Regions from separate parts of the Aeromonas allosaccharophila genome, predicted to be linked through region 2. Evidence: riboswitches for the same ligand, from Rfam matches in the RefSeq annotation. Region 2 holds a riboswitch; the other holds the start of a gene.
What was found. A riboswitch is a leader RNA that binds a small molecule or an ion and turns the genes downstream of it on or off. The one in region 2 is predicted to bind lysine.
Positions count from the first base shown of each region.

Region 1 (15,453 bases), 830 kb from region 2:
GAGTTGCTCAGCCGGATGGTGGATGGCTCCCTCGATCTGGCCATTCTCATCACCAGTGATCTGCCGCCCGCCATCGAGGGGGCACATCTGCTAAGCGAAGAGATGTTGATGGTGGTGGGGGACGATCACCCCCTGCGCGGCGAACCGGCCGTGACCCTCTCGCAGTTTTTTGCTCAGGAGTTGGCGCTGTTTCGCCGCGGTTTCTACCACCGCGAGCATATGGAGGCGCTGGCCCAGAGCCTGGGCGTCGAACCCGATATCGCCTTCGAGAGCAACCTCATCCCTCTGCTCAAGGCCGTGGTGCGGCAAGGCTTTGCGGTGACCACCTTCTTGCGGATGGTGCTGGAAGAGGAACCGGATCTGAGTGGTGTGCCCTTCGACCCGCCCATCTATCTCGATCTCTGTGTGGCGTGGCGGCGTGGCGATCCGCTCTCCATGGCCAACCGTGCTTTGCGCGATTTCCTGCTCAAGGAGCGCCCGGCCTGATGGCGGCGGGCCCTTGCTGAAAGTTTGTTACTATTAATGGTGGGTTCGCTTGAGGGCTACACCATGAAACTGCAGCAATTGCGCTATATCGTCGAGGTGGCGAACCACAGGCTGAATCTGTCGGCCACCGCCGAGAGCCTCTTTACCTCCCAGCCCGGGATCAGCAAACAGGTGCGGATGCTGGAGGATGAGCTGGGGATCCAGATCTTCGAGCGCAGCGGCAAACACCTGACCCAGATCACCCCTATCGGTCTGGATGTGATCAAAGTGGCCGCCGAGGTGCTGGACAAGGTCGCTACCATCAAGGTGATGGCCAGGCAGCATGTGCATCCTGAGCAGGGAACTCTTACCATTGCGGCCACTCATCTGCAGGCCCGCTATATTCTGCCCGCCATCCTCAAGGGCTTCATGGCCCGCTTTCCCAAAGTTGCCGTTACGGTGATGCAGGGGAGTGCGGCGCAGTGCCGAGCAGCCGTGCATGATGGCGCTGCCGATCTGCTGCTTGCCGATGATCTGGAGGAGGGGAGCGATCTGCTGATGCTCCCCTGTTTTCAGTGGCAACGGGGCTTGGTGCTGCCAAAGGATCATCCGTTGGCCAAAGCGACATCGCTGACCCCGGCCGAGCTGGTCGAGTTTGCGCTGGTGACCGACGGAAGGCCGCTTTCTGCCACTCATGGCAGCGATTGCGCTCATGCCGAGAGCCGGATCGCCTGTTGTGCGAGCGACAGCGATGTGCTCAAGACCTATGTCAGACAAGGGATGGGCATCGGGGTGATGGCCACCTTTGCCTGGGAGCCCCAGCGCGATGGTGATCTGCTGCTCAAACAGGTGCCCTGGCTACCTGGTGGTGTGGCTGCTATCGGTCTGCGCAGGGGGGCGTTTTTGTGCGGCTATCTGTATGACCTGATTGCACGTCTCGCGCCGCAATTGACCCGGGAGCAGGTCGATCAATGCTGCGCTGCCCGCACTGGCGAAGAGCTTGATGCACTGCTGGTCAATCTGACCGTGCCAGTGCGATAGCCTTGGGCTATGTGCGACTGTCACAAGAAAAACGCCTCCGAATTGGAGGCGTTTGACTATCTGGCATTCGTCAATGCAGGCTCACTTCTTCAGCATGTGATCCAGCTTGTTGGCCTTGGTAGACAGATAGAACTCGTTGTGGGGATTGCGCCCTTCCTGCAACGGTACCCGTTCGGCCACCGGAATGCCGAAGGATTCCATCGCCTTCATCTTGCGCGGGTTGTTGGTCATCAGTTTGAGTGACTTGACCTCAAGCTGCTTGAGCATGTCGGCGCAGATGGTGTAATCGCGCATATCGGCGGCGAAACCCAGGGCCACGTTGGCCTCAACGGTATCGGCACCCTGATCCTGCAGGTGATAGGCACGGATCTTGTTGAGCAAGCCGATGCCACGGCCCTCTTGACGCACATACAACAACACGCCACGACCCGCCTTGGCGATATTTTCCATGGCGGCCTGCAACTGGAAACCGCAGTCACAACGCAGGCTGAACAGGGCGTCGCCGGTCAGGCACTCTGAGTGGATCCGGCCCAGTACAGGCTCTTCACCGGTAATGTCGCCCATCACCAGTGCTGCGTGATCCTTGCCTGTGCCGGTTTCCTGAAAACCTACCAGCGTGAAGGTGCCCCAGGGGGTTGGCAATTTTGATTTGGCCACGAGGGTAACGCTGCTCATAGGTTGCTCCTTACTGCTAACGGCTCAAAAAAGGGGGCCAGTTTAGCGCGCCTTGTCGGCAACGACCATAAGAACAAGTCCCTGCATTGCTTAATGAAATGTCCAGGTAAGAGACAAGCACCGCTGCCCGCCGGGGTTTTGGTCCTTTGTGCGGATTGATGACTGCCAGGCTCACCACATTCGGGTATAATCGGCGCCCATTAACCCACCCCCTCGGGATGGGAGCAACACAGTGCAGGAGAGAAGTTATGCCTCAGATGGCCCCCGTGATGACAATTGATGGCCCCAGTGGCGCAGGAAAAGGCACCTTGTGCCAGCTGCTCGCCGAGAAGCTGGGTTGGCACTTGCTGGACTCGGGCGCCATCTATCGGGTGTTGTCCCTGGCCGCTCTGCATCACGATGTAGCGCTGGACAGTGAAGCCTCATTAGTACCGCTGGCCGCCAATCTGGATGTGCAATTTCAGGTTGAAGGGGATCTGGTCAAGGTGATCCTGGAAGGGGAAGATGTCTCACGAACCATCCGCACCGAAGAGGTGGGCAATGCCGCCAGTAAAATCGCCGCCTTCCCCCGGGTGCGTGAAGCCTTGCTGCGCCGTCAACGGGCATTTCGTCAGGCTCCGGGTCTGATCGCCGATGGCCGCGACATGGGCACAGTGGTTTTCCCCGAGGCCGAGGTGAAAATTTTCCTCGACGCCAGCGCCGAAGAACGGGCTCAGCGCCGCTATAAGCAGTTGCAAGATAAGGGCTTTGATGTTAACTTTGAGCGTCTTTTAACCGAGATCCGGGAACGTGACGATCGCGACAGAAATCGCGCTACTGCGCCCCTGAAACCGGCAGAAGATGCTCTGGTGGTAGACTCTACCGCCATGACCATAGATGACGTGCTGGCAACGGTGCTCGCCTATGCAGAGCAACAACTTGGTGATGCCAGCGCAAGCTGACACCCGGTCGTCTGCACCAAGGATGGCGCAGATTATTTAAAACAGCCCCGCTTGCGCCGGATTGCAAGTGGATGTTTCATTTGTGACATAAACAATGATCGAATCTTTTGCTCAACTCTTTGAAGAGTCCCTGAACGCCGTTGAAACCCGTCAAGGTTCCATCGTCAAGGGTACTGTCGTTGCTATCGAGAACGGTTTCGTACTGGTTGACGCCGGTCTGAAATCCGAGTCCGCTATTCCGGCTGAAGAATTCAAGAACGCCATGGGCGAGCTGGAAATCAACGTCGGCGATACCGTTGATGTGGCTCTGGACTCTATCGAAGATGGTTTCGGCGAAACCAAGCTGTCCCGCGAAAAAGCCAAGCGCCACGAAGCCTGGCTGCAGCTTGAGAAGGCATACGAAGAGCAAGCTACCGTTATCGGTATCATCAACGGCAAGGTCAAGGGTGGTTTCACCGTTGAACTGAACGGCATCCGTGCCTTCCTGCCGGGTTCTCTGGTTGACGTGCGTCCGATCCGTGACACCGCTCACCTGGAAAACAAAGAACTCGAGTTCAAAGTCATCAAGCTGGACCAGAAGCGCAACAACGTTGTTGTTTCCCGTCGTGCCGTGATCGAGACCGAGAACACCTCCGAGCGTGAAAGCCTGCTGGCTAACCTGCAAGAAGGTCAAGAAGTTAAGGGTATCGTCAAGAACCTGACCGACTACGGTGCATTCGTAGATCTGGGCGGTGTTGACGGCCTGCTGCACATCACCGACATGGCGTGGAAGCGCGTTAAGCATCCTTCCGAAATCGTCAACGTTGGCGACGAGATCGCTGTCAAGGTTCTGAAGTTCGACCGCGAGCGTACCCGTGTATCCCTGGGTCTGAAGCAGCTGGGCGAAGATCCTTGGGTTGCTATCGCCAAGCGTTACCCGGAGACCACCCGTCTGTCTGGCCGCGTGACCAACCTGACCGACTACGGCTGCTTCGTTGAAATCGAAGAAGGCGTTGAAGGCCTGGTACACGTATCCGAGATGGATTGGACCAACAAGAACATCCACCCGTCCAAAGTTGTTAACGTTGGCGACGTGGTTGACGTGATGGTTCTGGACATCGACGAAGAGCGTCGTCGTATCTCCCTGGGTCTGAAGCAGTGCAAATCCAACCCGTGGCAGCTGTTTGCCGAAACTCACGCCAAAGGCGACCGTGTTTCCGGCAAGATCAAGTCCATCACTGACTTCGGTATCTTCATCGGTCTGGATGGCGGCATCGACGGTCTGGTTCACCTGTCTGACATCTCCTGGAACAACCAGGGCGAAGAAGCCGTGCGTGAATTCAAGAAAGGCGACGAGATCGAAGCCGTTGTTCTGCAAGTAGATCCGGAGCGTGAGCGCATCTCCCTGGGTGTCAAGCAGATCGAAGAAGACCCGTTCAACAAGTACCTGGCTGACAACAAGAAAGGTGCTATCGTGAAGGGTAAGGTTACCGAGGTTGATGCCAAAGGTGCCGTTATCGAACTGGCTGACGGCGTAGAAGGCTACCTGCGTGCCTCCGACGCTGCTCGTGACCGCGTAGAAGACGCCACTCTGGTGTTGTCTGTTGGTGACGAAGTAGAAGCTAAATTCATGGGCGTTGATCGTAAGAACCGCACCGTAAGCCTGTCTGTCCGTGCTAAGGACGAGGCTGATGAGCGTGTTGCTATCGATAGCCTGAACCAACAAGAAGAAGTTGTGTTCAGCAATGCTATGATGGAAGCGTTCAAAGCCGCCAAGGGTGAGTAATCCTTGATGCAAGAAAAGGGCGGCATTGCGCCGCCCTTTTTTATCCTGGCAAAATTAATATTGCATGTGATCGGGGAAGGAGATTTAACGTTATGACCAAATCAGATCTCATCGAACAACTGGCATCCAGCCGCATGCATATGCCGGCCAAGGATGTCGAAGCCGCCATCAAGGAGATCCTTGAACAGATGGCGTCGACCTTGCAAAACGGCGACCGGATTGAAATCCGCGGATTTGGCAGTTTTTCACTGCACTATCGTGCGCCCCGTGTGGGACGCAACCCCAAGACCGGGGACAAGGTTGAACTGACCGGGAAATATGTCCCGCACTTCAAACCTGGCAAAGAGTTGCGCGAGCGCGTCAACATCATTGAATAATGCAGAAATGGGCATACCTCGGGTATGCCTTTTTTGTTTTTGGCGCCGATTCCTGTGCCAATCGTCTTGTTTCTTAAACTCTTTTCCCATTCACTCTAGAGTCTGCCTGCGATTTTAAGGATAATCAGCCTCTCATTAGATACTGACAGGGAGCTCTTATGAAGCGTATTTTGGCCCTCATTCCGCTGGTGCTGGTGTTTGTTCTGACCCTGGCGCTGGGCTCACAAAACGGCCAGCTGGTTCAGTTCAATTACCTGATTGCTCAGGGCGAGTTCTCGCTTGCCATGTTGTTGGGTTTCTTCTTCGCTGGCGGTTTTTTGCTGGGCTGGCTGGTATTCGGCCTGCTGTTCCTGCGCCTGAAAATGCAAAACCGCACCCTCAACCGCACCATGCGTCGTCAATCCCGCGAGTTGGAGCTGGCCCGGTCACCGGGTAAGGAATAATGTTCCTCAATGCTTGAACTGCTTTTCCTGCTGTTGCCCATCGCCGCCGGTTATGGCTGGTACATGGGGCGCAGGAGTGTTCGCCAGGACACCCAGAAACAGAGTAACCAGTTTTCCCGCCAGTATGTGGCGGGCCTCAACTATTTGCTGTCCGATGAATCTGACAAGGCGGTGGATCTCTTTATCCAGCTGCTTGAGGTGGACAGTGAAACCATCGAAACACACCTCTCCCTCGGCAACCTGTTTCGCCAGCGCGGGGAGGTCGATCGTGCCATCAAGATCCACCAGAATCTGGTGACCCGCCAACTGACTAGGGAGCAGCGCCAGCTGGCCTTGCAGGAGCTGGCTCGCGACTTTCTGGCTGCCGGTTTGCTAGACCGTGCTGAAGCGCTCTGGAATGAGCTGTGTGACGACAGTGATTATGAAGAGACGGCGCTGGCACAGCTGTTGATCATCCATCAGCAGTTGCGGGATTGGGACAAGGCCATCGATGTGGCGGTGCGTCTGCAAAAATATCAGGGCAAGAAGCTGGCCGACCCCATTTCTCACTTCTATTGCGAACAAGCCGAGATTGCGCTGCGTGACGGCAATAAAGGGGAGGGGCTGGCCAAGCTCAAACGGGCGCTCACCATCAATCCGGCATGTGCCCGGGCCAGTTTGCGCCTCGCTGAGCTTGCCATGGCAGAGGGGGAGTATGAGCAGGCCAGCAAGGAGTTGCTGCGGGTGTTCGAGCAGGATATCGACTTTGCATCCGAGGCAATGCCCAAATTGCTCGAGTGTTATCAGCAGTTGGGCCGCACGACTGCCTTGATCCCGCTGCTTGAAAAGGCGGTGGAAGATCACGCCGGCGTCAGCGTGACCCTGGCCCTTGCCAAGCTGGTGGAAGAGCGTGATGGCCTGAGTCAGGCCCGTTCACTGGTGCTGCGTCAGCTGCGTCGTCACCCGTCGATGAAAGGCTTTTACCAGCTGGTGGGTTTTCAGCTGGCCAGTGCGGAGGAGGGGCCTGCCAAGGAGAGCCTCGAACTGCTGCAACAGCTGGTCGGCGAGCAGATCAAAATCAAGTCAACCCACAAGTGTCGGCAGTGCGGCTTTGCCACTCACTCGCTGTTCTGGCAGTGCCCGTCTTGCCGCCAGTGGGGTTCCATCAAGCCGATCCGTGGTCTGGACGGTGAATAACAAGCAATAGGATGTGAGATGCAAGATCCCAAAGTACTGGTAGCGCTGGATTATCAGCACGAGGCAGATGCCTTAGCGTTCGTTGAACGTATCTCTCCGGCCCAGTGCCGTCTCAAGGTAGGCAAGGAGATGTTTACCCTGTTTGGCCCGCAGTTTGTACGCCAGCTGGTGGCCAAGGGATTCGATGTCTTTCTGGATCTGAAGTTTCACGATATTCCCAATACCGTTGCCAAAGCCGTGGCAGCCAGTGCCGAACTCGGTGTCTGGATGGTCAACGTGCATGCCAGTGGTGGTGAGCGGATGATGCGTGCCGCCAAAGAGGCGCTACTGCAATATGGCGACAAGGCGCCGCTGCTGATTGGTGTGACCGTGCTGACCAGCATGGAGCAGTCCGATATGATCCCCCTCGGTCTGGATGTGAGCCCGGCCGAGCAGGTGATCCGGCTGGCTACCCTGACCAAGACCTCCGGTCTGGATGGGGTGGTCTGCTCTGCCAACGAGGCTCATGAGCTGAAAGCCTTGCTGGGCGCCAATTTCAAGCTGGTGACCCCGGGTATTCGCCCGACCGGTTCTGCGGCGGGCGATCAGCGCCGGGTGATGACCCCCAAAGCGGCGGTCGAGGCCGGTTCCGATTATCTGGTTATCGGTCGCCCCATTACCCAGGCTGCCGATCCGGCCGCCATGCTGGCCAGTATCAATGCCGAGCTGGCTGGTGCGTAACCGGCTCACTCAGTGATACACGGTGCAGGCCGAGCAACAGGCCTGCACCGGCCCCGATAAGATGAGAGCCGATGTGTACCCTGGCATTGATCAGGGTGGAGATCGGGCTCTCTCCTGCGTTGTAGAAGTCCATCGCCAGTTTGAGCCCCATTCCTGCCAGCAGCAGCCAGCCCGATGTGCGGCGTCCGTGGCGGATATCCTGCATCGCCCCCCAGACAAACAGGCCATGCAGCGAGCCGGATAGCCCCATGTACCACTGGGTCTGCGGGCACCACCACCAGATCCCCAAGCCCACCGCCAGCCAGAGCAGCAACATCAGCAGCGGCAGGCGGGCCTGACCCAGGTAGTCGCGAAACAGGCTATAGAGAATGGCGAGGCCGCTTAGATTGAGCAGCAGGTGCCACAGATTGGTATGAGCCAGATTGCCTGTTATGATCCGCCACCCTTCGCCACCTGCGATCAAGGGTCGATCGAAGGAGAGCTGAAGATTGGGAACGGTAAAGAAGAGTAGCAAGCTGGTGAGAGAGAGCGTGATAACCCAGAGCAATCCAGATTTGTCTGACAACATGAAACAGTCCAACGACAAGAACAGTCGATACTGTACACGTTGCACCCGAGCCCTCAAAGCCTGCCTGTGCGATTATATTGTGCCGGTTGACAATCACACGCCCCTCTACATCTTGCAGCACCCCAACGAGGTAGCACATCCCAAGGGCACTGCGGCGCTGCTGGCGGCCTCTTTGCAACAGTGCGAGATCCATGTGGGGGAGGACTTTTCCCGCGATGTGTGGCTGAGCGGGCTGCTCGCCGATCCTTCCCGTCGCTGCTATCTACTCTGGCCGGATGAGGATGCCATTTCGCTGACCGATCTTCGCCAACAGCGGGAGAGTGAACCCTCTGGCGAAACGTCCATCGCCTTTATCTTGCTCGACGGCACCTGGCGCAAAGCCTATCGCATGTTGCAGAGCAATCCGGCACTGGCTCGCTTGCCCCGCATCGGCATTGGTACCGTTGCCGGTCAATATGCCATTCGCAAGAAACCCTTTCCCGATGCCCTCTCTACCATAGAGGCGGGCTATCACCTCTTGTCCCGGTGGGAGGGGAGGCCGGAGCGCTATGCGCCCTTGCTGACCCTGTTTAACCGGTTGAATACGCAGTGGCAGGACTTTGCCGAAGGCCGCCGCGCGTGACATTTGAAGGAGTTATCAAGATGAAAAAAGCAGTCGTGGTTTTCAGTGGCGGTCAGGACAGCACCACCTGTCTGGTACAGGCATTGGCGCAGTATGATGAAGTACACGCCATCACCTTTGACTATGGTCAACGCCATCGGGAAGAGATCGACACCGCGCGCCGTCTGGGCAGTGCGCTGGGGATCGCCGCCCACAAGGTGATGGATGTGACGCTGCTCAATGAGCTGGCGGTCTCTGCCCTGACCCGTGACGACATTCCGGTCAGCTGCGAGCTGCAGGATAACGGGCTGCCCAACACCTTCGTGCCAGGCCGCAATATCCTGTTTCTGACCCTGGCCTCCATCTATGCCTATCAGGTGGGTGCCGAGGTGGTGATCACCGGTGTCTGCGAGACTGATTTCTCCGGCTATCCCGATTGCCGTGACGAGTTCGTCAAGGCCCTCAATCAGGCGGTGTCGCTGGGGCTGGGTCGCGACATTCGTTTTGACACTCCCTTGATGTGGCTCGACAAGGCCGAGACCTGGGCACTGGCGGATCACTATGGTCACCTCGACACGGTGCGCCAGCAGACCCTGACCTGCTACAACGGCATTGCAGGTGATGGTTGCGGCATTTGTCCGGCTTGCGAGCTGCGCAGTCGTGGCCTGAACAACTATCTGGCCGACAAGGCAGGCATCATGACCAGGCTGTATGAGAAAACCGGGCTGGGCGAGAAAAGCGCAGAGTGAGCCTGCGTCTTGCCGTGGCTTGGGGTATAATCCGCGACTTTTGCAACAAGCCGTGATCGAGATGCACTACCCAATCAACGAGATTTTCCAGACCATCCAGGGGGAGGGCATCTTTACCGGCCTGCCCGCCATCTTTGTTCGCCTGCAGGGTTGCCCGGTGGGCTGCCCCTGGTGCGATACCCGTCATACCTGGGTTGTTGATCCGGCTCGTGAAGTGGGTAAAGAGGCGGTGCTGGATCGCTCCAACGAATCCGATTGCTGGAGCACACTCAGCACCGCGCAGATTATCAAGAGCTTTAGTGAGCTGGGTTATCAGGCGCGCCATGTGGTGATCACCGGGGGTGAACCCTGCCTCTACGAGCTGCACGAACTCTCGTCAGCCCTGCTGGCGGCGGGTTATCAGGTGCAGATTGAAACCAGTGGTACCAGCGAGATCAAGACCCATGAGCAGACCTGGGTGACCGTCTCTCCCAAGATCGGCATGAAAGGGGGGCTGCCTGTGCTGGTCTCGGCGCTGGAGCGGGCCAACGAGATCAAGCATCCGGTGGCGACCGAGCACCATATTGAAGAGCTGGATGCGCTGCTGGCTACCGCGACCCTGCGCCCGGATGTGGTCATTGCCTTGCAGCCGATCAGCCAGAAGCCAAGGGCTACCCAATTGGCGATGGATACCTGTATCGCGCGTAACTGGCGACTCTCCATCCAGACTCATAAATATCTGGATATCGATTAATATGGATTGGCTCTCCGACGAACAGGTGTTGCTGACGCTGACCAACAAGATGCCTTACGGTAAATATCAGGGGCGGCGTATCATCGATATTCCCGAGCCCTATCTGGTGTGGATGGCGCGCAGCGGTTTTCCTGCGGGTAAATTGGGCCAGACGCTGGCGCTGGCTTACGAGATCAAACTCAATGGACTCGAGTCCATGATTATTCCCATTATTAACAGGATGTCGGTATGAGAATATATACGAGGCAGGGCGACAAGGGCATGACCCGGCTGGCCGATGGTATCCAGTTGCCCAAGGATCATTTGCGGGTCGAGACCTACGGTTATATCGATGAGCTCAACTCCCATATTGGCTTGCTGATTTGTGACGTGCCGTCGCAAGAGGTCGGCTTATTGGCTGATTTACAGCTGTTGCAACAGGAGTTGTTTGATCTGGGGGGCGAGTTGGCATTCTCCAGCGCCGTCCAGAATGAATCGATTTGGCAGGTTAATGCTGCCTGGACAACTCGCCTTGAACAGCAGATAGATCGTTATAGCGAGCCATTGCCACCACTGCGCCAATTTATATTGCCCGGTGGTTCCCGTGCCGCGGCGCAAGCACATGTGGTGCGAACTTTGGTGCGTCATTGCGAGCGCTTGCTGCTGACATTGAGCCGGGAAGAGCGGGTCAATCCCGAGGTGCTGCCCTATCTGAACCGGATGAGTGACTGGTTCTTTACCGTTGCCCGCTACCTCATCTGCGTGGCAGGAGCGCGTGAAGTGCTGTGGGTAAAGGCTGCAGATCGCCCGCAATCGGCTATCTGATATTTCACGTTTAAGCGGCAATAAAAAAACCTCGCCTTGGCGAGGTTTTTTTATTCGCAACACAAAAGCTGTCAGATAGCAAAATCTTCCAGTGATTTGCCTGCTGCCACCGCACTGGCAATGGCCGAAGGCATACGGCCCTGGCCGGTCCAGGTTTTCTCTACGCCATTATCCTGATAGCGATATTTGGCCGGACGTGGCGCGCGTTTGGCTTTTTCTGATTTGCCGGGGGTGGTGGCGACAACGCTTACCAATTCTGCCGGGTCAATACCGGCGGCTTTCAGCATTTCGCTATATTCGTTAATTTTCCGCAGATGCTCTTCACGGGCCTGACGCTCGGCAGCTTCATCCTGCTGGCGTTCGGCAACGATAGCAGAGAGTTTTTCCAGTGCCTCTTCCAGTTGTTCCAGAGAAAGTTCGCGGCAGGTCGCACGCAGACTGCGGATATTAAGCAGTACCTTTAAAAATTCATTCATAGGAGTTACCACGTCGAGTCAGAGAAAAATATTATGTTCCAGCTGATTCTTGCTTGGCGATTTAAATAAGTCAAGCCGGGTTAAATATTATATCCGTGGCGATCATCAATGCAGATATTTAATATGCCCAGCGATAGGGCTTGGTGATTGGATGCCAATGAAACCGCAGTAGGTGAAAATAGCGTCAAAGCTGGCGTTGTTGCATCATTTGACTACCATTTTCCGACGTTGATATGTTTATCATGACTATTTAATCAAAAAACTTGCTATAAGCTGCCATCTCGATAAAATGCTCGGCGAATACCTTTAAGTAGAGGCGCGCTGCCTATGAGTATTTGTGCGGAGGGTGATGCCTGTGATGCACAAGGAAAGGAGTCAGCGCCGAAGTGGCCAGGCCATCATACCGGGCTGCTGGTTCTGCATCTAATAGGTGCAGGACTGCCATAGTCATCCACTATGGAGCGCTACCTGAAGGGGCTGAGGAGTATGACCTCCCCATAGGTTTTGTTTCTTTAGATCCTCTCGGTAGATCTCCACCTGTAATCTTTAGGTGCAAAGAGATCATGGACATTAGTCATTTCGCCGACTCCGGTTGGTCCGTACTTCCCCCTCTGTTGGCTGTCGCGCTGGCGATCCTGACCCGCCGCGTGCTGTTGTCCCTTGGTGTGGGCATCGTTACCGGCAGTCTGCTGCTCAATCAGTTTTCGCCCCTCGACTCCCTGCATTACATGTTGAATACCGTGCTCAAGATCTTCTGGGTCGATGGCGCGCTCAATCGTGACAACGTCAACATGATCCTGTTTATGCTGCTGCTGGGCGGCCTCATCAGTCTGATGAGCGTCTCCGGGGCGACCCGTGCCTTTGCCGAGTGGGCCGAGCGTCGTGCCAAGACCCGCAAGGGCGCCAAAGCGCTGACCGGCATGATGGTGTTTGCCTTCTTTATCGATGACTTCTTCCACAGCCTGTCGGTGGGGGCCATCTGCCGTCCGGTCACCGACCGCTTCCAGATCTCCCGCGCCAAACTGGCCTATCTGCTGGACTCCACCGCGGCGCCGGTCTGCGTGCTGATGCCCATCTCCTCCTGGGGCGCCTATATCATCGCCTTGGTTGGCGGCATCATGGCGGCCCACGGTCTGACCGAACAGAGCCCCATCGCGGCGTTTGTCGAGATGATCCCGATGAACCTCTACGCCGTCTTCACCCTGATCATGGTGCTGGTGGTGATTGCCTGTCAGCTCGATATCGGCCCGATGCGTCAACACGAAGAGTGGGCGCTGGAAGGCAAGCTGTGGGATGAGTCCAAGGGCCGCCCCATCGGTCTGGATATGGAGAGCCCGGAAGAGAGCAACGGCGGCATGATTGACATGGTGCTGCCGATCCTGACCCTGACCGCGGCCACCATCTATTTCATGATCGATTCCGGTGCGGCGGTGCTGAGCGAGAAAGGGCTGCCGTTTAGCGTGCTCGGTTCGTTCGAAAACACCAACGTCGGCTCCTCGCTGGTCTACGGTGCCCTGTGCAGTCTGGTGGTCTCCATCGGTCTGGCCATGCGCCTGAAGCTGGGTGCCAAGAACTGGATCAAGGCGGCTCCGCAAGGTGTCATGGCCATGCTGCCAGCCATCAATATCCTGCTGTTCGCCTGGACCATCGGTGCCGTGGTACGCGATGTGGAGACCGGCAAGTACCTGGCTTCGCTGGCTAACGGCAACCTGCCGATCGAAGTGCTGCCCGCCGTGGTCTTTATCCTCTCCTGTGCCATGGCATTTGCCACCGGCACCAGCTGGGGCACCTTCGGTATCATGCTGCCGCTGGCCGGTGACATGGCCGCCGCCAGTGACATCAGCCTGATGTTGCCGATGCTGGCCGCGGTACTGGCAGGCTCGGTATTCGGGGATCACAGCTCACCCATCTCCAGCACCAGCATCCTCTCTGCCACCGGCGCCGGCTGCCATCACATCGATCACGTGATGACCCAGCTGCCCTATGCACTGGCCATCGCCTTCGGTGCGGCTATCGGTTACCTGGCGATGGGGGTGATGCACTCCAGCCTGGCCGGTTTCAGCGTCAGTGCCCTCTGGTTCGTGCTTTTTACCAGCTATCACCTGAAAAAGGCCAAAGCGCGGCCAGCTCTGGCCACCGCGTAACATTTATAGAGCAAGGGGCCCGCGGGCCCCTTGGTTTTGTCGGGGGCTTTGGTTAGCATGCGCCCCATAAATTCAGTTTCGGAACAGTATCATGGCTTCTCTGCACTACAAATTTGCCACCATGAATTCAGGCAAATCCACCCAGCTCATTCAGGCGCACTTCAACTATCTGGAGCGGGGCATGCATCCTCTGGCGATGACGCCAGCCATCGATGACCGTTTCGGGGTCGGGGTGATCAGTGCCCGGGTTGGCCTTGAGCTGAAGGTGGACGTGTTCAGCGACAGCTGTGATCTGTTTGAAATGGTGAAAGAGCGCCATGCGAAGAAACATATCGATGTTTTCATCGTGGACGAGGCCCAGTTCCTGACCCGTGAGCAGGTCTACCAGCTGGCCCGCATCGTCGATGAGCAGGATATTCCGGTGATGGCCTATGGCCTCAAGACCGATTTTCGTGGCGAGCTGTTCCCCGGTTCCTACCATCTGCTCTGTCTGGCCGACAAGTTTGAAGAGTTGAAGAGCATCTGCTGGTGCGGCAACAAGGCCCACATGAACTCCCGGGTCAACGAAGCGGGTCAGGTGATGCGCGATGGCGAACAGGTGGAGATCGGTGGCAACGATCGCTATGTGTCACTGTGCCGCAAGCACTATCTGGAAGGTCGCGCCTACAAGTAATCCGGCTGCGATATTTGTATAGTCGAGAAGGGCGCCAATCTGGCGCCCTTTTTCTTTCCCCGCTTGGTTCTCTGAGGCTCAGTCGATCTCGATATCCACCGGCGCAATGATGGGATCGGCCACCGGCAGGCGTTGAAACAGCTGGCGAAAATGGTGCTGTACCCGGCCAATATCGACCAGCGACATGCCGGAGGCAAAACCGAACCAGACATAGAGGCCGGTGAGATCGCGAAACATCGGCGGCAGGTAGCGGGGGGCGGCAATCAGCCCCTCCAGATAGTGCTGATAGAGCACCGGAATATCATCCAGCGTCACCTTGCCGACAAACAGCATCGGCAGGATTTCGGGTACCCCTTCCAGCACGGCACTGCGGATAAAGTTGACCGTCTCCACATAGCCACGCACGTAGGAGAGATCCTTGGTAAAGCAGGCGCCGCCGCCCACCATGCCACCACGAAAGACCCGCTGGGTGATCTTGTAGGCGTCGTGCTCGCTGGTGCCCTGCTGCACGAAGTGCTGAAACACCTCGATAAAATCAGCGCCCCGCTCGGCCATGTCGATGGCCATTACCCGATCGGAGATGCGCTTGGCCCGATCCGGAAAGGAGCTGAAGGTAAGGGTCTCTATCAGGACGGCCAGCCCCTCCTGACAGGCGGTGATCCGGGGTGAACCGGCGCTCAGCCAGGTGGCATAGGGCTGCTGGCGACCGTTGAGGGTGGTGCCGACATGGACCCACCCCTCGTGTACCTCCAGTACCTGCAAGTCCAGTTCGGAGAAACGGGCGTGGGAGTTGAGCTTGATGTAGTCGCCACCGGCTGCGGCGTCGGAGACGATGCCATCGCTCAGCTTCACTTGCACCGTGCCGTCACTGAAGTAGCTCGACAGCTTGCCCTGTAGTTTGGCGACTGCCGCTTCTCCTTCGAACTCCTTGGGGTAGGGGCGCACCAGATGGCGCGCACCGGGCAGGGAGAAGATGTCACACAGGCGGGCGCCCAGCTCCTTGAGGGTCTTGCGATCCCCGCGCAGGTGATCGCTGGCAGAGCCATAAAGCAGCTGGCTGTAACGCTGGAAATCGGGTTGGCCGCGCTGGCGCAGCATCTCG
Region 1 covers NZ_CP065745.1:780,066-795,518, forward strand. Annotated here, with positions in the region: gene I6G90_RS03495 (LysR family transcriptional regulator) at 1-486, shown strand, start outside; gene I6G90_RS03500 (LysR substrate-binding domain-containing protein) at 550-1,506, shown strand; gene ribA (GTP cyclohydrolase II) at 1,588-2,181, opposite strand; gene cmk ((d)CMP kinase) at 2,430-3,122, shown strand; gene rpsA (30S ribosomal protein S1) at 3,217-4,887, shown strand; gene ihfB (integration host factor subunit beta) at 4,980-5,264, shown strand; gene I6G90_RS03525 (LapA family protein) at 5,423-5,707, shown strand; gene lapB (lipopolysaccharide assembly protein LapB) at 5,717-6,883, shown strand; gene pyrF (orotidine-5'-phosphate decarboxylase) at 6,902-7,603, shown strand; gene rrtA (rhombosortase) at 7,578-8,171, opposite strand; gene I6G90_RS03545 (tRNA-uridine aminocarboxypropyltransferase) at 8,170-8,793, shown strand; gene queC (7-cyano-7-deazaguanine synthase QueC) at 8,814-9,521, shown strand; gene queE (7-carboxy-7-deazaguanine synthase QueE) at 9,583-10,254, shown strand; gene I6G90_RS03560 (DUF3820 family protein) at 10,256-10,486, shown strand; gene I6G90_RS03565 (cob(I)yrinic acid a,c-diamide adenosyltransferase) at 10,483-11,058, shown strand; gene I6G90_RS03570 (H-NS family histone-like protein) at 11,130-11,534, opposite strand; lysine riboswitch at 11,838-12,009, shown strand; gene I6G90_RS03575 (Na+/H+ antiporter NhaC family protein) at 12,098-13,678, shown strand; gene I6G90_RS03580 (thymidine kinase) at 13,770-14,351, shown strand; gene I6G90_RS03585 (flavohemoglobin expression-modulating QEGLA motif protein) at 14,430-15,453, opposite strand, start outside.
Region 1: another riboswitch for lysine. It lies ahead of I6G90_RS03575 (Na+/H+ antiporter NhaC family protein); the one in region 2 lies ahead of lysC (lysine-sensitive aspartokinase 3).

Region 2 (15,453 bases):
CATTTTGCTGCTCGAGGACAGCCTGAAATCAGCCGAGACGCTGGAGCGCTCCTTTGCCCACCTTAAGCTGTGCGGGGTGTTTGATCGGATCGGCGCGCTTATCCTCGGCAAGCACGAGCAGTTCAACAATCAGGGCAGTGGCAAGCGCCCCCTCGATATCCTGCTGGAGGTGGTGGGGGAACCGACTTTCCCCATTCTGGCGGAGTTTGATTGCGCCCATACCCACCCCATGCTGACGTTGCCGCTGGGTATCGAGGTGGCGCTCGATCTCGACCGCCAGCAGCTCACCTTGCTGCAGCCCTGGTGGCGAGCAGAATGAGTGCGAAATGAATGTCAAAAACAAGGCCGCTGATGCGGCCTTGTCTGTTTTTGTGGGGCGGGATCAGGGCAGGGCATCGGGCCGGAAGCTGGCGCGGATCTGCGGCACCAGGCTTGAGGGGTCGAATCCCTTCTCTTCCCCCAGCACCGGATGGAGTAGGGGCTTGTCCTCGATGGGGGTGATATCCCCCGCCAGCAGCTGACGAGTGGCCTGACCCATCTGGTAGAGCTGGCGCACCGGAGCAAACTGGGTCGCCAGATTGAGGGGGTCATCGGCGCGGGCAAAGGCCATCATGGGGATCTGGTAGGTGGCATCGCGCGCCGGTTTGTCACCGTGAATGCCCTTGCCGGCGGACATCAAAAACGGCTGGTGATCGCCAAAGGCCACCACCAGATAGCGCTTGCCCGACTGGTCGAGGGTCTTGAGCAGCCGCTCCAGCGAGGCCATGGCATCCACCACCCCGGTGTAGTAGGTGTTGAGCAGCTGGGTGTCACTCTCGCTCTGGTTCGGGCAGGCTCCGCTGCGCTCCTGCCCCTGATAGCGGGGGCCATCGAACGGGCCGTGCCCCTGCATGGTGACCGCGTAGGCAAACAGCGGCTGGCTATCCTGCTCGCTGCGCTTGAGCATATGGTCGATCAGCGCATCGTCGGAGATATAAAGCCCCTTGTGCTCGAGGGTGGTGAAGCGGGTATCGAACCAGCGCTCCTCATAGCCGAGCGCCGGGATCGCCTTGGCGCGGCCCCAGAATTTTTCCACATAGGGGTGGGCGAACAGCGTCTTATAGCCGCTCTGTCTGGCGCTCTGGGCCAGCCCCGGCACCTGCTCCGAGAGGTAGTAGTAGGGCACCACCCCCTGCTTGAGCAAGCCCACCGGCAGGCCGGTGTTCATCTCGAACTCCGCCAGCACCGTCATGCCGCCAGTGGTGGGGGAGTGGATGGTCTTGTGCCACTGCTGCACGCTGGCAGGCAGGGAGAGGGTGGGGGCCGGGGCGCAGATCCGCCCCTGCCAGTCGAGCATCAGCGACTCATATTGCAGCACGATCACCAGATCCCAGCGCGGCGCAATGCCCTGGGGCGGATGGCTCAACTGCGGAGTCAGCTCGTTGATCTGCAAGGGGTAGCGAAACACGCTGCCGCTTTGCAGCATCTCGTCCACCAGATTGAACAGATAGAGGCCGGGGCCGGAGCGGATGATGTCCCTGTGGTAGTTGACCGCGCGGTCCACGTAACGAATGTTGGCCCCCAGCAGCTTGTTGCCGGTCTGGGTGGCAAACACGCACAGCGCAAAGAAGGCGACGGTAGCGGCGGCGGTGCGCAGCACCCAGCGTGACAGGGCGAAGCGCCAGCAGAGAAACAGTGCCAGCAAGAGGGTGAAAATAGGCAGGATGGGATGTTGATCGAGCAGGATCCGCAGCAGCGCCAGCAGGTTGCCAAAATCATCCCCCCCGAGCGGCACGCCGTAGATGGCGATCTTCATAAAGTTGGCGAGCAGACCTATGCCCGAAAGCGCGGTAAAGACCAGCCCCATATAGAGGTTGAAGCCCGCCAGTGCGCAGAGGCTCCAACCCAGCACCATGCTGCCCCAGGCGAGATAGTAGTGCTCCGGCCGAAAGCCTGACCAGAGCAGAAACTCCCCCAGTTTGAACACCACGAAGCCGTGCAGCAGCACGAAGGTGAGGTTGCCCAAAAGCAGGCTGCCGATGATCCGCCAGCGCAGGCTGCGGCGCAGCTTTGGCAACACGGTTTTGAGCACGGCAGCGCTCAGGGCCAGCACCAGAGTCAGGCTCACCACCAGATAGGTGAGGTTGAAGCCCTGCTCCGGCAGGGTTTGCAGGATCTGGCTGAAATCACCGCTCTCGGGGCGATCCTTGAGTAGCAGACCGATGCGCAGCTGATAGCGGCTGGCCAGCGCGTCGTCCGGGGCGCGCAGGGTGCTGTTGAGATCCAGCGAGCAGCGGTTATTGCGGCACACCTGACGTTTATCCACCGCCTGACTCAGCTCGTCGATCCGCTCTCCCTTGTCGTTGAGCAGCTCCACCCGTACCTTGTCCCCCGCTTGCAGTGGCCCTCGCAACTGCCACTGGCTGCGCACCACCAGATAGAGGCCGCGGCTGTCGCTTTTATAGAGCAGGGCGTGGCGGGTGAGGGTGGCCAGCGGATTGTCGGCGGGGCCCAGCACCAGCGGCTGGGCACGGCCCAGCCAGCTGCCGGGATTGATCAGCGGCAATAACAGCGTCAGCAGCAGCAATCCGCCCAGCAGGGCCAGCAGCAGAGAGGGCAGACTCAGGACGCGGTGGCGGCCTGAGGAGGGGCGATTCATATAAGCTCATCCTTTGAGCGAGTGAGGGAGAGATCGTTCATCCGCATAGAGTTTGACCCGATGGTGCGGGCCTTGTTCCGGGTTGTCAATTTAATGACCACTCAATGAATATTTGGTTACAGTTCAACCTTGCAAATTGTGATCCCGATCGAGGGGTTGCACGGAATATGTGATGAAAGCGTCATCATGGGGTTTTGCCGCTGGCCTGGGAGAAAGGCGCTGTTTAGTCTCTCAATAGCGACAGGAGGTACATGTATGAATCCTAAGGTGATGGCGCGCCAGGCCAGATTGCTGCGCATGCTGGAGAGCAAGGAAGAGATCCGGATCGGGCGCGAGCGTGACTGCCCGTTGCCGCTGGCACAGCTGGTCAAACTGAAGGATACCCATCCGGCGGTGATCAAGGTCTATCGTCACGGTCTCACTGCTGAGGTGTTTCACCTCAAGGTGGAGGGGCACCACTGGTGTCTCAAGCGGCGGCGTCAGGATTCGCTGGTGGCCAACCTCGATGGCAAGACCGCCTTTCTGACCGAACTGGAGCGGCGGCGCGAAATCGAGGCGCTGCGCGAGCTGCATCCCACCATCCTCTCCCATGTGGTCTGCACCAGCTTCGGCTCGGCGCGGGCCGGAGTGCTGGTCTCCCCCTGGCTGCGGGGCGTGCCGGTGCATCAGCTCAACGAACGCAATCTGGCCCAGATGCTGGAGGTGCAGGGGGAGCTGGCCCGCTGGGGCTGGTTTGACTGGGATCCGAGCCCGGGCAACCTGCTCGACGACGGTGAGCAGATCAGCGTGTTCGACTTTGGCTATATGTGGACCTTCGATCCCCGCTTTGAATACAACTCCAACGGTCTGGTCGATCCGCAGTTCCATGTACCGGAGCGGTTGGAGACCCGCACTCTCTCCGGGCTCTGGCTCGATGAGGCCGATCCCCTGCAGCAATTTCGCTACTGGCGCGAGCTCTGCCTCAAGTGGGTGAAACGGGAGATCCATCACCTGATCCGTGAAGGGGCCAGTGCGCCAGTGCTGGCCCGCCTGCACGCCCTGCAAGGGGAGTGGAGCGCCGCACTGGCGAGCGACGAGGCGCTGGTCGCCAACTGGTGGCGGGACATGTATCGCAGCCACCGGCTCGATGTGGCCGATGATCTGAGCGGCCAGAGCTGCGGCCCGCTGACCCTGCGTCGGCTCGACTGGCTGATGCAGGCGGTGACGGAGCATTATCCGCTACTGGTGGACAATCTCTCCTCTCAGGAGACGGAGCTTGGCCAGACCGGACTGCTGGCCCGCTTGCAGCAGCTGCGCCGCGAAGCCGTGGCCTGCCAGTTGCCCGCCACCAGCTTTGCCTGAGCCAATACGTCAGTGATACACAAATAAACAGGGCGCCTTGTCGGCGCCCTGTTGCATGGTAGGAAACGCATCGCGGTGAGGGTCAGTCCAGCAACTCCTGATGGAGGCGATTGACGATATTGCCCGCCTCGCTCTCCTTGACCAGGAAGCAGAGGTTATGGGCGCTGGCGCCGTAGCAGATCATCCGGATGTTGTGCTCGCGCAGGGCGTCAAAGACCTGACTGCCCACCCCGTTCACTTCGCTCATCCGGTTGCCGATCAGTGCCACCAGTGCCAGACCGGTTTCCACCTCCACCTTGCAGAGTTGCCCCAGCTCGGCCAGTACCTTGTCGCTCAGGATCGGCTCGCCGTTGCTCTGGCTGCCGGTGTGATCCAGCGTCAATGACACGCTCACCTCCGAGGTGGTGATGAGATCCACCGAGATGCGGTGACGGGCCAGAATGCCGAACACTTCCGCCAGAAAGCCGTAGGCGTGGAACATGTTGAGGCTGTGCAGGGTCACCAGCACCTGCTGGCGGCGCAGGGCGACGGCGCGAAACAGCGGGCTTGAATCTGTGCTGGCGCGGATCCAGGTACCACCGGCGGCAGGATCCCTGGCGGAGCCGACAAACACCGGAATATTCTGGCGCACCGCCGGTTGCAGGGTGGCGGGGTGCAGCACCTTGGCGCCGAAGGTGGCCATCTCCGCCGCTTCGACAAAGCTGATTTCGGGGATGGGGCGGGCGCGGGTGACGAGACGCGGATCCGTGGTGTAGATGCCGGGCACATCGGTCCAGATCTCGATACTGGCGGCATCGAGCGCTTCGGCGAGCAGGGCCGCGCTGTAGTCAGAGCCGCCGCGACCCAGCGTGGTGGTGCGACCATCGCCATCGGCACCGATAAAGCCCTGGGTGATGATGAGGCTGTCACCCAGCTGCGGGCCGAGCGTCTGCTGGCAGAGAGTGCGGGTGGTAGCCAGATCGACGGTGGCCTTGCCAAAGCGGCTGTCGGTGCGCATCAGCTGGCGCACATCCTGCCAGTGGGCCTTGACGCCGCGCTGACGCAGCAGTTCGGTAAAGAGGCGGGTAGACATCAGCTCGCCGCAGGCGATGAGGCGATCGGCCAGCTCCGCATCGGTATGCTGGTGGGCTTGCTGGGCCATGAGGCGGATTTCGTCCAGCTGACCATGAATGAGGGCGCTCACATCACCGGGGTTGCCGAGATCGGCCAGAATGGCTTGCTGGATCCCGGCCAGTTTGGCCAGCTGCTCGTCGCGGCCCGCTTCGTCCAGCTCACCTTGTGCCAGGGCGACCAGCAGGTTGGTGACACCGGCGCTGGCGCTCAGTACCACCACCCGGGTGGCGGGATTGGCCAGCACGATATCGGCGCAGTGATTCATGGCCGCGGCGTTGGCGACACTGGTTCCGCCAAACTTGGCGACATTGATCGGGCTCATTGCTTACTCCTGTCTTAATTTAAGATTCCGGTTCCATCGGGCAAAAAAGAGAGGAGGAGGCTGAAAATGGCAGGAATGAACGAAGCTATCCCGGCCAGAAGCACTCCACCTGCAGAGCCCATCCCGTACCGCCCCTGATAGGGCGCGGTGGGGGATGATCACTACCGATGACAACCCGGGGGATTCAGCCCCCGCAGCCGACGTTGAGGTCACCAGTCTCCTCACACGTCTCGGCGCTGCTCCCCCTGACCCAAGTTCACCGGACGCTGGCGTCCTCCCTTGGGCTGCCTGGGCAGCGCTCCTCTTCTGGCTCCACCAGGGCGGTGGAGTGCATTTAGAAATACCCTGCGTTGGATTGCACTGTCAATCGAGTTTGTGAAAAAGTTCAAATTGTCGGCTAACTCAACGCAGAATCAATGGGTTAGGCAATGGTTTTTGACAAAACCTTGGAACGGCGCTGCCAGTTGTAGAGACGCTGGCGCGCCACCGGCAGATCTTCCACTTCCAGCGGATCGAAGCCCCGCTCCCGGAACCAGTGGATGGAGCGGGTGGTGAGCACGAACAGGCGACGGATGCCGAGCCGCTTGGCCCGCTCGGCCACCTTGGCCACCAGCTGATCTCCCCGGTTGGAGTTGCGGTAGTCGGGGTGGATGGCGACGCAGGCCATCTCCGCCATCGCCTCTTCCATAAAGCAGTAGAGGGCCGCGCAGCCGATGATCAGGCCGTCGCGATCTATGATGGTGAACTTGTCGATCTCCATCTCCAGCTGCTCGCGGGAGCGGCGCACCAGAATGCCTTCCTCCTCCAGCGGGCGAATGAGATCCAGAATGCCACCGATATCCTCGATGGTGGCGGCGCGAGCCTGCTCGGCACTTTCCCGCACAATCTGGGTGCCGAGGCCGTCGCGACTGAACAGCTCTTGCAGCATGGCGCCATCATCCTGATAGCTCACCAGATGGGAGCGAGGCACGCCGCCGCGGCAAGAGGCAATGGCCGCACGCAAGTAGCGGGCGGTGCCGGACATCTCTTCACCCGCTTGCTCCAGCTCCACCAGCAGCTCTTCGGCCTGCTCGGGGAAGAGCTCGGAGATGGCTTCGCCGCGTCTGTCCATCACCCCCTGGGTGCTGCTAAAGCAGATCAGTTTGTCTGCCTTGAGATCGACCGCCACCCGGCGGGCCACCTCTTCGGAGCTGAGGTTAAAGCTCTCGCCGGTGACCGAGCAGCCGATGGGGGAGATGAGCACCAGACTCTTCTGATCGAGTTGGCGGGTGATCCCCTCGACGTCGATGCGGCGCACCCGGCCGCTGTGGCAAAAGTCGATGCCATCATCCACACCAAGCGGTTGGGCAGTGACGAAGTTGCCGCTCACCACGCTGATCCGCGCCCCCTGCATCGGGGTATTGGCGAGCCCCATGGAGAGCTGGGCGGTGATGTCGTATTGCAGGCCGCCACACACCTGTTTGATGATGGTGAAACTCTCGTCATCGGTGACCCGGATCCGTTTGTGGTACTGGGCCTCGATACCGGCGCGGGCCAGCGCCTCATCGTTTTGCGGACGTGAACCAAACACCAGCACCAGGCGTATGCCCAGTGTCTGCAGCAGGGCGATATCGCTGACGATATTGGCGAAGTTGGGGTGGCAGATGGCTTCTCCCCCCATCATCAGCACAAACGTGGCACCCCGATGCACATTGACATAGGGGGTGGATTGCCGAAAGGCATTGACCAGACTGGGTTCGCGTTCACGCACTTGATATTTCTTCCATAAAAAAACAGCGATTGGCTCAATATATGAAAATTAATTCACAAATCAAGACTAAATATTGATTTTGGCCGTTTCTGGTCTACGAGGAGCGGCTTGGCCGTGCGGATTGGGAACCGGTGGCAGGAAGCGCAGATAGCCGTCGGAGCGAGCGGGGAGGGGCACGCCGGTTGATCCGGCGCGATAAACTGCTATCTTCGATGCTCCTTTTCGTCAGCTGTGTGATTTCACAGGGTTTTATACAAGGACAGAATTCATGGAACAGATTATTTCACCGGCAGATGCCCTGCCGGGACGACGCGAAGCGATGGTGATTGGTCAGCAGCATGCGGTGAACGGCAACCCGACCCAGGGCCCCTGGCCGGAAGGGATGGCGGTGGCCTGGTTTGGCATGGGCTGTTTCTGGGGCGTGGAGCGCCTGTTCTGGCAGCAGCCGGGAGTCTACTCCACCGCGGCCGGTTATCAGGGTGGCGTCACCCAGAATCCCACCTACAAAGAGGTGTGCAGCGGGCTGACCGGCCATGCCGAGACGGTGCAGGTGGTGTTTGATCCGGCTGTGATCAGCTACGGCGATCTGCTCAGACTGTTCTGGGAGCAGCACGATCCGGCGCAGGGGATGCGGCAGGGGGGCGATGTGGGCACCCAGTACCGCTCGGTGATCTTCTATGGCGACGAGAGCCAGCAGATCATTGCCCAGCAGAGCATGGCGGCCTATCAGCAGGCGATGGCGGCGAGCGGCGACAGCCGTGCCATCACCACCCGCATTCTGCCGCTGGCACCCTTCTATTACGCCGAGGATTACCACCAGCAATATCTGGAGAAAAATCCGGATGGCTACTGCGGATTGGGTGGCATTGGAGTCTGTTTGCCGCCGAATCTGAACCGCTGAACAGGTTTGTAGGGACTTTCTTAAAAAAAGTGAAAATAAATGAGGTCTGGCGGGAACTTATTGCTACCTGACAGGACTAACTAGGTAGCGTCCAGGGATCGGATGCAAAGTCCAGACACATTTCTTGCCTTGAAAACCACCTGATGAATGAACGCTTGGGTGGATTGAAAATGATAGCAAGCAGGGCTGCCCACCAAGGCGGCCCTTTTCCTGTCTGCGTGTTTTGAAAACCTTGCGTTGGGCGGGAGAACCAAGCGGCAGATCAGCCGATCGCGCTGTCAAACAGGTTCTTGATCAGGTCAATAAACTCGATGAGGAAGGCTTTTTGTTCCGGGGTCGGGGCGCGCAGCCAGACGGCGGAGAGCACCTCTTCAAGATCGGCGACCACGGCGTCGGCCTCCTGCATAATGGCAAAACGCACCTTGGGATCGAGCTGGGGATTTTGCTCGCAAATAGCCATCAGGTTGCTGGCAACACGGCCACTGACCAGATCTTCGATGGTCTCTTCCCCGTTGCTCTGCTGTTGGGATTCAAACAATCCCAAACTCTCCACCAGATACTCGATCAGCGAGATATAGCCTTCACTTTCTACCACCATGGTTGCTGCCTCAATACAGTAACAATACGAAAATTAAGCGTATTTTAGTGGCTTGCCCTAGCTTGGCAAGCAGCAGTGCAGGCGATGGCGCGTAAAACTGACTCCGCCCCGCTCTACGCACTCCAGCCCGGTCAACGTAAAGCCATGTCGTAAAAATAGCTCATAACTGAAGGCGCTGGCCTCGGTGGTGATGTGCTTCAGACCGAGCGCCCGAGCCCCCGCCAGCGCCGTGGTGAGCAGCAGATTGCCCAATCCCTGGCGCTGATGGTCGGCGCTCACATAGAGCAGACTGAGGTGTCCATCGGGGCTCAGGGTGACAAAACCGAGGGGCACATTTGCCAGCTCCGCCACCCAGCCGTGGTGCTCGCGCAACTGACTGACAAAGCCCGGATGGCGCGCGCCGAGGGCCCACTGCTCCACCTGCTCGGCGCTGTAGTGCTCGGGGCCGCTGCGTCGCACCGCCTGCTCAAACAGGCTCACGAGGGCGGGGATATGTGCCTCGCTAAGGGGGACAATACGTAATTCCGGGGTCATAAGGTCTGGTCGTCAGTGGGGTGGAGGGGGCGTGGCGCCTGTGGTCGTTTGGCTTTGGGCAGACCCGCGACAACCCGTTCATAGGAGTGATGCACCCAGCCTTGCCACAGCTCGTCCGGCAGCGCATCGGTTAACGTCACCGTGTTCCAGTGCTGCTTGTTCATATGCCAGCCCGGTTTGACCTCGGGGTGGATCTCGCGCAGCAGCAACGCCAGCTCGGGCTCGCATTTGAGGTTGATGGTGAGCGGGTCGGCCTGCCAATCCACCAGCGCGAACATCTTGCCCGCGATGCGGTAGACCAGGATCTCCGGGCCAAACGGGGTATCTTCGGTGGCGCCCGGCAGGGTCAGCAGAAAGTGGCGCAAACGGGTCAAATCCATGGAGAGTTCTCGCGCAAGGGGTGATCCGGGTCATGTCAGGCGCATATCTATCGGCGGGTCTGTTCTGTTAATATGCGCGCAGCCGAGTATACCCCCCATCACCAAGGGAGCCTATTGGATGTTGTATCACAAGACCTTTGAGCTGGGTCCCGAGCGGGATTGGGTGGTGTTTGTCCACGGCGCCGGTGGCAGCTCCTCCATCTGGTTCAAGCAGCTGCGCGCCTATCGTGAACACTTCAATGTGCTGCTGCTGGACTTGCGCGGCCACGGCCAGTCCCACCAGCTGCAACAGGTGGTCAAGGGCCACTACAGCTTTCGGGAAGTGACCGAAGATATCGTTCGGCTGCTCGATCATCTCAATATCCGCCGCGCCCACTTTGTCGGCATCTCCCTTGGCACCATCCTTATTCGTCATCTAGCCGAGCTTTGCCCGGAGCGGGTCAAAAGCATGGTTCTGGGGGGCGCCATCCTGCGGCTCGATATCCGCTCGCGGGTGCTGGTGCAGCTGGGCCGACTCGGCCAGCATATCCTGCCCTATATGTGGCTCTACCGGCTGTTTGCCTTCATCATCATGCCGCGCCAGCACCATCAGGAGTCGCGCAACCTCTTTGTGCGCGAGGCCCGCAAGCTCTGCCAGAAAGAGTTCAAACGCTGGTTCCGCCTCGCCACCGAGGTCAACCCGCTGATGCGCTACTTCCGCGAACGCTCCCTGCCGATCCCGACCCTCTATGTGATGGGGGAGGAGGATCATATGTTTCTGGCTCCGGTGCGCGAACAGGTGGCCCGCGATCCTTACAGTCAGCTCGAGATCATCGAAAACTGCGGCCATGTTTGCAATGTGGAGCAGCCGGATCACTTTAATCGGCAGTCGTTGGCGTTTTTGTCCAAGCAGATGGATGCAGTTCACACTTATTTTTATCAAAGGCCTCCATCCTAAAAAACTCTTAGCTAACTCTTAGCTTTAGGTTTTGATTTTTGACATTTTTTTGTAGTGTTCAGGATACCCTGTATGTTCAAAAACCAACCTCAAACCTTCTTTAAAATCATTGTAATTGAACTCTTTAAAATCGAAAATATTCTGACCTAATGAGTGTGATTCACGATTTATATAGCGTAAGAACGACTGAAATCGTATGTTTTTTAATTCAGGTTTTTGAATTACATTACTTAGGTCAGCTTTTTGTACAAAGTTAAAGAAATATTCAATGATATTTCTCATGCAGTTGGCAATTAAAGCGGGTGGTTGTTTTTCATCATTAATTACAGACCAATATGATTGATAGTCGTTCTGTATTTCTTCATATTTCATTGAGCTAATAGAACTGCCACTTGCATTTTTAGAGAGACGGAATAAATTCTGATTCATTTCTCTCCTTTCATGATTTGCATCGGCAAGTTCGTAAAAAAAATACAAGCTATGAGTTAACACAAAGACCTGTTCAATTTCCTTTGAATTGAAAAAATCATTTTTTAGTAATTGACCTATGTTGTAAACAAAGATATGTGACAGACTGGATACAGGGTCATCAATAATCGCAATTTTTTTCAATTTCCCTTCTGTTGCGTTTTGTTTCCCTCTGAATAGTTCTCTAAAATATAAGAAGCTAATAATCATTTTTTCTCCTTCGCTTAACGATGAAAAAATTTTCGAATTAGATCCGGTGCGAACTATTTTATATAACTCATTTTCATATTTTTCTATGAAAAAGTCTGTAATGCCAATATCAATTAAACCCTGATTGATGTTTAATATCGCATCATCAATGTTTACTGTGGATTTCTGATGTTCTGCCCTTTCAGCATCTTTTGCTTCTTCTAGTTCTATTATCGTAGTTTCTTCTCTTACTTTATCAGTTATGGCCTTGTTAGCATTCTTTTTAATGTTATTAAAGTTGCTGATTGTTTGATCATATTCATATCGTAAAATATTCCAAAACTCAGTTTTAATTCGGCTTAGTTCGTTTGTGGAGTTATCGATTCTTGCATTATGTTCATTTATCAGTTTGTTGATGGAGTCTATAACAAGATTGAATTCTTCAACAGAGCTGGAAACATCGGTTAATGTGACTTGTAGGCTGGGATTTGCAATTTTCTGTTTTATTAGTTCAATATTAGCACTTGTATCTTTAGAGAGTTTGGCATGATATTCATTTAATTTGACAATATAGGCTGTGGAGAATTGACTTTCTTTATAGTCATCTAGACTAGGGATGCCTTCAATAATTGAATCATAGCGAACTTGAATAGACTTAATGTTGTTCACACTTTCTATATATGTTTCGTCAAAATAATCACGGATTTGTTTTGCTAGTTCATCTGTAATTGTTTCTGATTGGCAAAATGGACACTGAGGGCCATCAATTTTCTCGAGATACTTAAGGCCTTCACTTACCCAATCTGAGTTTTTAAGTGTAATAATAAGTTTTGATACAGGGCTATCTTCACTCCCAACAATGATTTCATTGAGCGATATTAAATCATCAGAAGGTAGATCAAATATACCTAAATTTTTAAGTGGTGTGTGCTTGATAGCCAATTCACCATCTATTGCACTCGCTTCTTCTTTGAGATTTGCAATTGTTTTTGATGGTTTGGATGTTGGTAAAGGTATAGAGCACAGGTGGTTGAAAAGTGGTTCTTTGCCGCCCATTTTGCCTTTCAGGCAAAACTCCAGCACTCGATCACCACCTGCGTAATTTGTCTTTATTTCCCAGGTTTTATTCTGAGCGATTTCCTTTGCTTGATCGATTTTAGAGCGAAGAACACCTATATCTTTTTGGAGTTGTTGTTTATCTTTAGAAATCCCATCTAATTCAAGAGTAATTTCTTCTACCTTTTCTTTTGCCTCTTTATTTTCCTTGGATAGACTAAAAATACCGTTCAGAGTGTCTTTCGCATAGAAATTATCTTGGATGAATTTTTGGTTGTAAACGAGAACTGTATCATCAGTACTAATATGAGAGCATTGCTGATATTTTGTATTTTCAGAATTATAAAAATAGTTTGAAAAAGTGCTCTTTCCTGACCCATTCAAGCCATAGATTATATTGACTTTTTTCTCTGTTTTTAGCTCTGTTTTTGACCTGTAGCTTGCTACATTATCTAGTACAATATTTGTTATCATTGCGTCTCCTTAATAATTTTTAATGTTCCATTGCTTTTATAGGTGCATTAAGTTCATTGGGAAATATTGGCTGCAAGGTTGGTTGGGCTGAGCTTACGAAACTCAACGTTTACCGAGATGTAAGGATGAGAAGTTGCTCTATCCCTATGTCTTTAAGATAAGGTGGTGGTGCAATGCGCTTCGCTTATTGACACCCTACGACCGGGATGGCTACCGCACGGGGTTACAGCTCTCCGAGTGCTGCTTTTAATCAGATCGAAGTTAGTAAATCATGGGCTTACCTCGGCTGCTTTTGGGGCTGTGAGGGCCGGATGAGTAGGGTATCAAACGCTGACTGATTGTAGAGAGTGGAAAGTCAGTTAACGATCAGGTTTTGGCTGGTTTTTTGACAGGGATCAGACTTGAGCCAAGATGGCAGGGGACTGAGGAGGTTTGTTCGATAAGCAAGCGGGCTCGGCATCCTTGATTGCTGATGCCCAGTTATATGGATTGCTGTGCAATGCCTGTTTTATGTCCTGTTATAAGGGCTATTGGTTTCGGGTCATTGAGCAGACCGGCTACGTTTGTCGACGTTGATCAGTAGCCGGTCATCTCCAGATAGCCGACCCCCTTGGCATCTCCCGAGACAGAGACCGCTCCCTCCCAGTAGTCAAAGCGACCTGTCATGGCCTGATTGGGCTGACGGGCTTTGATGGTGAGGGTCATCCCGGCGGCGTTTAGCTGCCACTCGACGGGGTAATCCTGCCCCTTGGGGCCGCGCCAGGTGTTGCCCGGCGTAAGGCGAATCGCGTCGGGGGCGAGCACCCGGCTGCTGCCGTCCCGCTCAATCAAAATGCCGTAGCGGTTTTCTGGCTGGTTTTCGGGATTAGCGCGCCCCGCCTTGGTGCGCAGGCGAAACAGCATCAGCTCGCGGCCATCGGCCAGTTGCAGCGAAAACCAGTCCCAGCCCGATTGCCACTCGGCCAATACCGAGCTGCTCCACTCGTGATCAAACCAGCCTTGGCCGGTGACGGTGCGGGTCTCGCCATCACGAGTCAGGGTGCCGCTCAAATGCAGGCGCGGGTAGGAGTAGTAAAAGGAGGCGTTGCCCGGACTCTTCTCGCTGTAACCGGCCTTGCCTTGCAGCACCAGCGGCTTGGCGGCATTGACGGTGAGGTTCAGCTCGCCAATCTTGCTCTGCACCTTGAGGGTGGCGGGGAACAGCGCAGCCCCTTGCGAGGCAAGCCGCCACTCCCTGAGCCAATATTGGCCGCCGCTGGCCCCCGCCAGTCCCGGCCCCTGCCGACTGGCCCGTTCATCTTGCTGGTGGGTGCCACGCTCGAGATCCGTGATGGCAAACTGGGCCAGCCAGAGCTGGGGGGTGAGCCAGGGGTTGCTGGTGCGGAGTTCTTGCTCGATCCCTTGGCGAAACAGGGTCCACTGCATGCCATATTCGCGCCCCTGTTCATCCTTGAGATTGCCGGTGAGATACCACCACTCGGAGCGGTAATCGGGGTGGGCGGCGTGATCCTCCGGCAATTGGATAGTTTGCCCCGGCAGCACCTTTTTAAAGCTGTCGTTGCCACCGCCGAGCAGGGCGCCCAGATCGCTGGCACCGATAGTCCCGCTATAGAGTGTCCAGAGAACCCCCAGCGCCCACCCTTTGATTTTTTTCATACCACTCTCCTTGCGGCATACCAGGAGGCCAGTGCGCCACAGACCGGCGCCAGCAACAGGGCCGTGACCGCATGAAGGGGGGCCGCCTCGAAAGCGAGGCGCCAGCCAAAGGCGCGAGGATTGACCTCCTCGATCAGCACCCAGGCAAGGCCATACCCCACCGGCAGTGCCAGCAACGCAGTGAGCAGCCCCAATCCAGCCCCTTGCCACACCAGCAGCTGGCGGCAGTGGCGGGGGCTCAAGCCCAGACTCTGCAAGGTCTGCAGCTCGCCACGACGTGCCAGCCCCAGCACCATAAAAGCCGAGCCGATCCCGACAAAGGCGATGCCGAGGATCAGCAGTTTCAATAGTTCGGTCACCACAAAGGTCTGGTCAAACACCTTGAGCGCCGCGCTGTGAATGGCGGGGGCGGAGAGCAGATTGAGCCGCTCGCCAAAGCGCTCGCGCAGGCGGTCGGCCAACTGCTCGGGATCATTGCTGAAGAGGGCGAGGGATTGCACCGCCCCGGCCTCGAAGGCGTGCAGGAGTTGCCCCTTGTCGCTGCCGTAGTCCTGATAGACGCCGGTGACGGTGAACTGCCTTGGCCCCTGCTCGCCGCTGATCGCCAACTGCTGGCCCACCTTGACCCCGAGGCGCACCGTCAGCGGTTCGCTCGCCAGTACTTCGTCGGGGCGGGTCGGCCAGCGTCCGGCCAGCAGCGGATAGGCCGCTTTAAGCTGGGGGATAAAGTCCATCTGCGCCCACTCGATGGGCTGCCCCTGCCAGCGGGCAGGGTGCACAGAGCGGCGCGAGGCGGCGCTCACCAGCGGATTGGCGAGCAGGGTCTCGAGGGTTGTGTCGCTTAAAGTGCCCTTGTTACCCGCCACCCCCTTGGGAGCGGTGACATAGAGATCGGCGGCCAGACGCTGGCCGAGCCAGATCTCCACGCTTGAGCGAAAACTCGACACCATGACCCCGATGCCGATGGCCGCTGCGATGGCCAGCTGCAATGCCATCACCGCGATGGCGGTGCGATCGAGATGATATAGGGTCTCTGCCACCCCGAGCCGGGCGGTGAGGGGGCCGCCCGCGCGCCGTCGCAACCAGCCAAGCAGGC
Region 2 covers NZ_CP065745.1:1,608,073-1,623,525, reverse strand. Annotated here, with positions in the region: gene I6G90_RS07240 (S66 family peptidase) at 1-319, shown strand, start outside; gene I6G90_RS07235 (LTA synthase family protein) at 383-2,638, opposite strand; gene I6G90_RS07230 (protein kinase family protein) at 2,894-3,979, shown strand; gene lysC (lysine-sensitive aspartokinase 3) at 4,062-5,414, opposite strand; lysine riboswitch at 5,505-5,728, opposite strand; gene argA (amino-acid N-acetyltransferase) at 5,836-7,164, opposite strand; gene msrA (peptide-methionine (S)-S-oxide reductase MsrA) at 7,433-8,065, shown strand; gene I6G90_RS07210 (DUF3802 family protein) at 8,328-8,663, opposite strand; gene I6G90_RS07205 (GNAT family N-acetyltransferase) at 8,721-9,197, opposite strand; gene I6G90_RS07200 (MmcQ/YjbR family DNA-binding protein) at 9,194-9,577, opposite strand; gene I6G90_RS07195 (alpha/beta fold hydrolase) at 9,696-10,514, shown strand; gene I6G90_RS07190 (AAA family ATPase) at 10,539-12,701, opposite strand; gene I6G90_RS07185 (lipocalin-like domain-containing protein) at 13,278-14,357, opposite strand; gene I6G90_RS07180 (FtsX-like permease family protein) at 14,354-15,453, opposite strand, start outside.